Regions from separate parts of the Paraburkholderia sp. RL17-337-BIB-A genome, predicted to be linked through region 2. Evidence: riboswitches for the same ligand, from Rfam matches in the RefSeq annotation. Region 2 holds a riboswitch; the other holds the start of a gene.
What was found. Region 2 has a riboswitch for thiamine pyrophosphate ahead of P0D84_RS01320 (FAD-dependent oxidoreductase). Riboswitches for the same ligand answer to the same signal wherever they lie in the genome.
Positions count from the first base shown of each region.

Region 1: it holds a riboswitch for thiamine pyrophosphate, as region 2 does, so the genes downstream of both, thiC (phosphomethylpyrimidine synthase ThiC) here and P0D84_RS01320 (FAD-dependent oxidoreductase) in region 2, are expected to answer to the same signal.

Region 1 covers NZ_JARESY010000001.1:1,432,957-1,437,370, reverse strand. The annotation lists gene P0D84_RS06670 (cytochrome b/b6 domain-containing protein) at 1-500, opposite strand, end outside; gene P0D84_RS06665 (GreA/GreB family elongation factor) at 1,093-1,503, shown strand; TPP riboswitch at 1,658-1,776, shown strand; gene thiC (phosphomethylpyrimidine synthase ThiC) at 1,954-3,885, shown strand; gene P0D84_RS06655 (hypothetical protein) at 4,289-4,414, shown strand, end outside.
Region 2 covers NZ_JARESY010000001.1:278,168-282,581, forward strand. The annotation lists gene P0D84_RS01310 (SDR family NAD(P)-dependent oxidoreductase) at 1-27, opposite strand, end outside; gene P0D84_RS01315 (ABC transporter ATP-binding protein/permease) at 51-1,802, opposite strand; TPP riboswitch at 2,181-2,304, shown strand; gene P0D84_RS01320 (FAD-dependent oxidoreductase) at 2,542-3,672, shown strand; gene thiS (sulfur carrier protein ThiS) at 3,759-3,956, shown strand; gene P0D84_RS01330 (thiazole synthase) at 3,996-4,414, shown strand, end outside.

The DNA of each region.
Region 1 (4,414 bases), 1.2 Mb from region 2:
GGAAACTGCACCGATTTCCAGATGGCAAGACCCGAGAGCACCAGCACGAGCAGATCGCAGACCACGAATAGATAAGCGAATTTCTGCACCGCGTTGTAGGCGCGCAGATCGGCGTGCGAGAGCTTGCCGGTCAGTGCGGCGATGAAATCGTGCAGCACGGCGCGCGGCGAGACCGGCAGGAACTTGCGCACGAAGCGTCCGGTGGCGAGATTCAGCGCGAGATACAACAGACCATTGAAGACCAGCAGCCACATCGCCGCGAAATGCCATTGCAGCGCACCGCCGAGCCAGCCGCCGAGCGTGATTGCCGGCGCAAACGTAAAGCCTTTGAAGATCGGCGACGCGTCATAGATGCGCCAACCGGACAGCATCATCAGGATCGCCGCGAGTGCGTTGAGCCAATGCGTGAGGCGCACCCACACAGGATGAATCGTGCCGTGCGTGGGTGCGGCGGGCGGAGCGGTTTCGTCGAAAGCTCGGCGGGTTCGTAGGGTTCGCATGGCGTGCTCCATCAAGATCTGCACGTTTGTCGAACCACGAGACCGGTTATGACAGCCAGTTTTGAATTTTTATTTTTGGTTTGAGTTGTTCGCCCGCGGTCGCGACCATACCATGCTGTTTATGCCCACGGGGCGCGACATGTCTGTACGTTGGCGGGCAAACTGCCGCGAACGCCCCGCTGTGGCCGGCTATCGACAAAACGCTCAGCCAGCCCACACCCCGTCCAGGCAGCACCTTCAGGCAGCAATTAAGGAGACGCCCGGCCCGTGCTAACATTCACCTTTCGATTGCGCCGATCAAGCTTTCTTTGCGGCGCTCACCCAAACATCTTTCACTCTCTGCCGGCTACCTCGATGCGCTTTCCGATCTCCCGTGCCTTCAACCGCTTGCGCCCCCGCCGCGCAACCGGTTGCGCGCGCGCGGACGTCGCGACGCCGCACCCCAGCCAGCCGTTCCGAACGCTCCCGCTTCTCGCCGCCCGGCGCCCGATCTGACGTTGCTCCCTCCATTACCGGAGCCACGTCGTCGGGCTCCGGGCTGATCTCATCCGTACGCAATTCCCTTATATGCAGATCAATTGGAGAACCCGTCATGAAAAAGACGAAAACCTGTTACCTCACCGAAATCGATGTCGCCCGGCTTGAAAAGCACGCGGCCGCGCCCGGTGCCGACGCCAAATTGCAAGACATGCTCGACGACGTGCTGGAACGCGCCGTGATCGTCGAATCGCGCGACATCCCCGCGAACATCATCACGATGAATTCACAAGCTACGCTGGTCGACGAAGGCAGCGGCGAGCAGATGACCTGGACAGTTGTCTATCCGCCCGATGCGGAGTTCGCGCAGGGCCGCCTGAACGTATTTTCGCCGCTCGGCCTCGCGCTACTCGGCGCCAGGCGCGGCGAACGCATCCGCTTCACGCCGCCAAGCGGCACGGAGAAAGTGCTGAAGCTCGAAAAGATCCTGTTCCAGCCCGAAGCCGCCGACGATTTCACGCTGTAACGCAAAGCACACTCGCGATTCAAATTTCCGCACCGCATCACACCCGGCAGCCCTATCACCATAAGAATAGTGCGTGGCTGACCGGCGTTATCTCCGACATCTGACTTTTTCAAGACGGGTTGCCAAGCAGCGCCCGGCCGGTGTATCGTGTGCGCTGCTAACGCGGGGGTCCTGCGTGGCGCGGGGGTTGGAGGTCCGTGCTGCGTGGGTGAGAAATACCCTTTGAACCTGATCTGGATAATGCCAGCGCAGGGAAGCGTACGGATTTCGCACCCCAGCTTTATCGCCTCACCTCTCGCGAATCCGACAACTTCCATCTCGTCTCCTGCTTAGCGGCCCACACATGGGACCGGAGTTGGTGCTTTGCGCCAACTCTCGTCGACCGCAACAAGTTGCATGGGACCGGAGCAAGGCGCGAAAGCGCCAACGCCGGTCGAAGAGGAGATCCGCATGAACGCCAATCCGAAGTTTCTTTCCGCCGACGCCCACGTCGACGCCGCCGCTGTCGCGCCGCTGCCGAATTCCCGCAAGGTCTACGTGACCGGCTCGCGGCCCGATATCCTCGTGCCTATGCGCGAAATCTCGCAGGCCGACACGCCGGATAGCTTCGGCGGCGAGAAGAATCCGCCGGTCTTCGTCTACGATACGTCGGGGCCTTACTCCGATCCGGAAGCCAAAATCGACATCCGCGCCGGCCTGCCCGCGCTGCGTCAAGCCTGGATCGAAGAGCGCGGCGACACCGAGGCGCTGACGGGTCTGTCGAGCGACTTCAGCCGCGAACGCGCCGCCGATACCGCGACCGCCGACCTGCGCTTCAAGGGCCTGCACCGCACGCCGCGCCGCGCGATCGCCGGCAAGAACGTCTCGCAGATGCACTACGCACGTCGCGGCATCATCACGCCGGAAATGGAATACATCGCGATTCGCGAGAACCAGCAGCGCGCCGCGTACCTGGAAAGCCTGAAGACGAGCGGCCCGAACGGCGAGAAGCTCGCCGCGATGATGGGCCGCCAGCACCCGGGCCAGGCATTCGGCGCGAGCGCATTCGGTCCCGACGGCCTGAAGGAAATCACGGCGGAATTCGTGCGAGAAGAAGTCGCGCGCGGCCGCGCGATCATCCCGAACAACATCAACCACCCGGAAAGCGAGCCGATGATCATCGGCCGCAACTTCCTCGTGAAGGTGAATGCGAACATCGGCAACTCGGCGGTGACCTCCTCCATCGGCGAAGAAGTCGACAAGATGACGTGGGCGATCCGCTGGGGCGGCGACACGGTGATGGATCTCTCCACCGGCAAGCACATCCACGAAACGCGCGAGTGGATCATCCGCAACAGCCCGGTGCCGATCGGCACGGTGCCGATCTACCAGGCTTTGGAAAAGGTCAACGGCAAGGCCGAAGACCTGACGTGGGAAATCTTCCGCGACACGCTGATCGAACAGGCCGAGCAAGGCGTCGACTACTTCACGATCCACGCGGGCGTGCGGCTGCAATACGTGCCGCTGACGGCGAAGCGCATGACGGGTATCGTCTCGCGCGGCGGCTCGATCATGGCGAAGTGGTGCCTGGCTCACCACAAGGAAAGCTTCCTGTACGAGCACTTCGAAGACATCTGCGAAATCATGAAGGCGTATGACGTGGCCTTCTCGCTCGGCGACGGCCTGCGTCCCGGCTCGATCTACGACGCGAACGACGAAGCACAGCTCGGCGAACTGAAGACCTTGGGCGAGCTGACGCAAATCGCGTGGAAACACGACGTGCAGACCATGATCGAAGGCCCCGGCCACGTGCCGATGCAACTGATCAAGGAAAACATGGACCTGCAACTGGAATGGTGCGACGAAGCGCCCTTCTACACGCTCGGACCGTTGACCACCGACATCGCGCCTGGCTACGACCACATCACCTCGGGCATTGGCGCTGCAATGATCGGCTGGTTCGGCACGGCGATGCTCTGCTACGTCACGCCGAAGGAGCACCTTGGGCTTCCGAACAAGGACGACGTCAAGACGGGCATCATCACCTATAAGCTCGCCGCGCACGCCGCCGACCTGGCAAAGGGCCATCCGGGCGCGCAGGTGCGTGACAATGCGTTGTCGAAGGCACGCTTCGAATTTCGTTGGGAAGACCAGTTCAATCTCGGTCTCGACCCGGACAAGGCGCGCGAATTCCACGACGAAACGCTGCCGAAGGATTCGGCCAAGGTCGCGCACTTCTGTTCGATGTGCGGCCCGCACTTCTGCTCGATGAAGATCACCCAGGACGTGCGCGAATTCGCCGCGCAACAAGGCGTCACCGACGACGAAGCGCTGAAGAAAGGCATGGAAGTGAAGTCGATCGAGTTCATGAAGAAAGGCGCCGAGATTTATCAGCGGCAGTAAGGGGCGGATTGCGGGCGCATCAGTACGCGCCCGCCATTCGAACTTCGACATGAACGCGTTGCAGCACCGAAGCCCGCCACCGGCGGGCTTTTGCCTTTCCACGCGGGCGGGCACACCGCATGCTCACGGAAGGGAAACACTTGATTACGAACCCGATAGTCTGCTGACAAGCTCACACATCTGGATACGGGCTTCGGGATAACATCAAATGCAAAGTGCCGCTCATTGACGGGCGTGTGACCGTACGACGACGGCGACCGCGCCACGCCGGTTGCTTCGCAAAGCGGCCTGCAATGAGGTGAAATAAGCCGTTACGGTTTTGCAATTCTGCTGGCGCGACGGCGGCGTAAGCTCAAGCCATTACGCCCCGAATGGCGGCGTCCGATTAAAACAGGAGCGCGTCATGAAGTCCCGCCTCAACACCACGGTCAGCGCGATCAGCCGGCGGCTGCCGCGCCGCTTCCCACGTATTTCACAAACGGGACTGGCGCTCACCGGCGCGGTCTGCATGCTGACGTTGTCCGGCTGC
Region 2 (4,414 bases):
GCCGCGCGTGCCAGTCGTGCCGCTCATGTCGCTTACCTGGCTCTCGCTGTTCACGCGGCAATCGGTTCGCCCGAGCGCTCGACGTCGAGCGTGTCGCCGTGGAACGCCGCCAGCGATTCGCGATGCGCGACGCTGACGATCGCCGCCTTCGGCAGCCGCTCGGTGAACAGGTGATAGAGACGTGCTTCGTTTTCCGCATCGAGCGCGCTGGTCGCTTCGTCGAGGAACAAGTAGTCCGGCTTGTGCAGCAAGACGCGAGCGCCGGCGAGGCGCTGTTGTTCGCCCGGCGACAGAATGCGCGTCCAGTGTCCCGATTCCTGCAGGCGGTCGGCGTACTCCGACAGGTGGCAGGTGACGAGCGCTTCGCGGCATTCTTCGTCGGTGTAGGTGTCCGCGGAGGACGGATAGGTGAGCGCGGCTTTCAGTGTGCCGATCGGCATGTAGCTCACTTGCGGGATGAACATCATGCGCGCGTTGACCGGGGCGTCGATCGAGCCGTCGCCGAACGGCCACAAGCCGGCGAGCGCGCGCATCAGCGTGCTCTTGCCCGAACCGGACGGACCGCGCACCAGCCAGCGCGAGCCCGGCTTGATCGCGATATCGCGAATGCGCGACAGCGGGTTGCCGTTCGGCAGCGCAAGCTGCAGGCCTTCGGTGGAAAGCTTGTCTTCGTCGACAAAATGCAGATTGATGCCGCCATGCGCGGTAGCCGGCGACACCGATTCCTTCAGACGCGGCGCATGCACGATGCGCTTGAATTCACGCAACCGGTTCACGGTAGCGCGCCACTCGACCAGGGTGCCGTAACTGTTGATGAACCACGAGAACGAATCGCTGACGGTGCCGAATGCGCTCGAGATCTGCATCAGCACGCCGAACGTGAAGGCGCCGGCGAAGTAGCGGGGGGCCGCCACCACCAGCGGAAAGATGATCGCGATCTGACCATAGAAGCTCAACACGAAGGTGAGCCGCTTGGTGTACTTCATCACCTGCCACCAGTTGTCGCGGATGCGGGCGAACAGCGAGTGGGTGTTCTTCTTCTCGGTCTCCATGCCGTCGTAGAAGGCGATCTGCTCGGCGTTTTCACGCAGACGGATCAGGCCGAAACGGAAATCCGCCTCGACTTTCTGTGCCTGGTAATTGATCGACACGAGCGGATGGCCGACCTTCTGGATGATCAGCGAGCCGACCACCGCGTACAGTGCCGCGGCCCACACCATGTAACCCGGAATCTGCAACGGCATGCCGCCGAGCGAAATGGTCAGCGCGCCGGCCAGCGACCACAGGATCGTGATGAACGAGACCAGCGTGACAACCGTGGACAGCAGATCGAGCGTCAGCGAGAGCGTGGTGGTGGCGAACGATTGCAGGTCGTCGCTGATCCGCTGGTCGGGATTGTCGGTGAGCCGGTCGCGTTCGATCCGGTAGAAGGCGCTGTCGTGCAGCCACTCGTTGAGATAACGCGTGGTCAGCCACTGGCGCCAGCGAAAGCCGAGCATCTGGCGCAGATAGCGACCGTACACCGCAAGAATGATGAAGCCGAACGCGAGCCCCGAGAACACCATCAGCAGGTGCGGGAAGTCGTGGACGTTCTTGGTCTGTAATGCGTTGTAGAAGTCGGCGCTCCAGTGGTTCAGGCGCACGTTGATCCACACGACGAGCAGATTCATCACGATGATCGCGATGAGCAGCCCCCACGCCGTTTTTCGTTCTTCGGAAATCCAATAGGGTTTGATCAGGCTCCAGGCGGAGACTTTTTCGTCCGGCGGCAGCGCGGGGCTGGAAGCGGTATTCGGTGTCATGAGCATCCTGATGAAGTGCTGGCCCATCCGGGGGCCGGCCCATCGAGGCTGGCCTGTGTGAGGCCGGCCTACGTCGGGTTTGCGGTGCGTGCCCGGGCGTCGTGCTCGACGAATTAGCGTCCGGGTGAGCGTCCGATTCTGGCGCGAAGCCCTTAAGTGAAAATTAATTTCCGCTTCAAGGCCTCGCCGCGATGCCGCCCTCGCGCATGCGGCCAAGCATGTCGCACGCGCGTGGCTCCTGCGGCATCCGGTGTTGGCATTGTGCCAGAGCGCTGCGCTCGGCCGTATTGATGAAGCGAAAGATGGTGCCGGATCAACGGCGTGCGAGGGCTAGCCCATCGGTTTGCGGGCGCCGCGCCTTTTATGGTCTAATGACCTTCGACGAAACAGGGGTGCTTTGCCCACAGGCTGCGTGATTCTCACGCAGCGGCGGCGAGGCTGAGAGAGACCCTTTGCACCCGATCCGGGTAATACCGGCGCGGGAAGTTTCCGGAAGCAGCCAGTCTTCCATTCCCCGCCGGGCGGCGTCCGTCATTGGACGCGCGTGTTGCCCGGCCGGCCTTGCCCGCCGGTTTCGTCCTGGGTACGTGCGTTTTTGGCCGTACGGAAAGGACTCGATGACCGCCTATTCTTCAGATATGTGTTTTGCGTGTTTTGCTTTCGGCCGCGCGCTCGTCAGTTGTGCCGGCGCGCCGTGCTGCTTTAGCCCTGCTTGCCGTTGCGACTCGGGGTGGGCGCGATGAATCGTTCTGCTCAACCTGATTTCGCGGTACTCGGCGGGGGGCTGTGCGGGCGCCTCGTCGCATGGCGTCTCGCCGGGCAGGGGCACCGTGTTGCGCTCTATGAGCGCGGCGATGCCGCGGGCACGCAAGCCGCGGCCTGGGTCGCCGCCGCCATGCTGGCGCCGCTTGCCGAAGCCGCCAGTGCGGAACTGCTGATCACCCGTCTGGGCGCGAGTTCGCTCGACGCCTGGCCGCGAGTGCTGGCCGAATTGCCTGAACCGGTGTTCTTCCAGCGCAATGGCACGCTGGTCGTATGGCATCACGCCGACCGCACCGAAGCGCCGTTGTTCGAGCGCCGGGTGCGCTCGAACGCGCCTGCTGAATTGCTCGACGGCGGCTTCGTCACGCTGACCGGTGCTCAGGTCGGTGCCGCTGAGCCGGCGTTGGCGGGTCGTTTCAACCAGGGCTGGCTGCTGCCGCGCGAAGGCCAGCTGGATAACCGCCAGGTGCTGGCCGCGCTCGCCGCGGGCCTCGCCCAGCGTGGTGTCGAAACGCACTGGAACACAGCGGTCGACGACCATGCGTTGCCGCCCGCGCGCATCACGATCGACTGCCGCGGTTTGGGCGCGAAGCCCGTGTTGCCCACGCTGCGCGGCATTCGCGGCGAAGTCGCCCGCGTGCATGCGCCGGGTATCAAGCTGACGCGACCGGTCCGCCTGCTGCATCCGCGCTATCCGCTGTATATCGCACCGAAGCCCAACGATCTCTACGTAATCGGCGCAACCGAGGTGGAAGGCGAGGACATGTCGCCCGTCAGCGTGCGCTCGGCGCTCGAACTGCTGAGCGCGGCGTTTTCCGTGCATCCCGGCTTCGGCGAGGCACGCATCCTCGAACTGAATTCGCAGTGCCGCCCGACTTTGCCGGACCACCGTCCGGCCCTGCTGTGGGATGGCGCGCAAACACTGCGCGTGAACGGCCTGTACCGGCACGGCTACATGATCGTGCCCGAAGTCGCCGACGAAGCCGTGCGCTTCGCCGCGGCGCTGCTCGACGGCCGCATCGGTGACGCCGATGCTTTCGCCGACTGGCAAAGTGCCGCGCGTTGGAGCGAGCTGTTTCACCTGGATTCCACGCGGGAGCCGGCATGAGCGTTGCGCGCCTGCTGATGAACTAACCGCACGCAAATAAGCGCGCCGCGCTGCTACCGTCATCGATTGAACCGTATTCGAACACCATGGACATTCATATCAATCAGAAGCCGTTGTCGCTGCCCGATGGCGCGACTGTCGCCGATGCGCTCGCCGCGTTCGGCGCGCGTCCGCCGTTCGCGGTCGCGCTGAACGGCGATTTCGTCGCGCGTACCCAACATGCGGCACGCGCGCTGCAGCCGGGCGACAAGCTCGATGTCGTGCAACCCGTGGCCGGCGGCTAAACGCCGCGCCACGCATTGCCGGAGACCAGGACTATGCAAATGACTTCCCTCCACACCGCCGACGCGCTCACGCTCTACGGCCAAAGCTTCGCGAGCCGCGTGTTGCTCGGCACCTCGCGCTATCCGTCGCTGCAATCGCTGTCGGATTCGATCGACGCCGCGCGCCCCGGCATGGTGACCGTCGCGCTGCGCCGGCAGATGAACGAAGGCGGCGCCGAAGCCGGTTTCTTCGATCTGCTCAAGCGCCACGGCGTGCCTTTGTTGCCAAACACAGCCGGCTGCCTGACTGTCGGCGAGGCGGTGACCACCGCGCATATGGCGCGTGAAATCTTCGAAACCGAGTGGATCAAGCTCGAGCTGATTGGCGACGACTACACGCTGCAGCCCGATCCCATCGGCCTGATCGAAGCGGCTGCACAACTGATCAAGGACGGTTTCAAGGTGCTGCCGTATTGCAC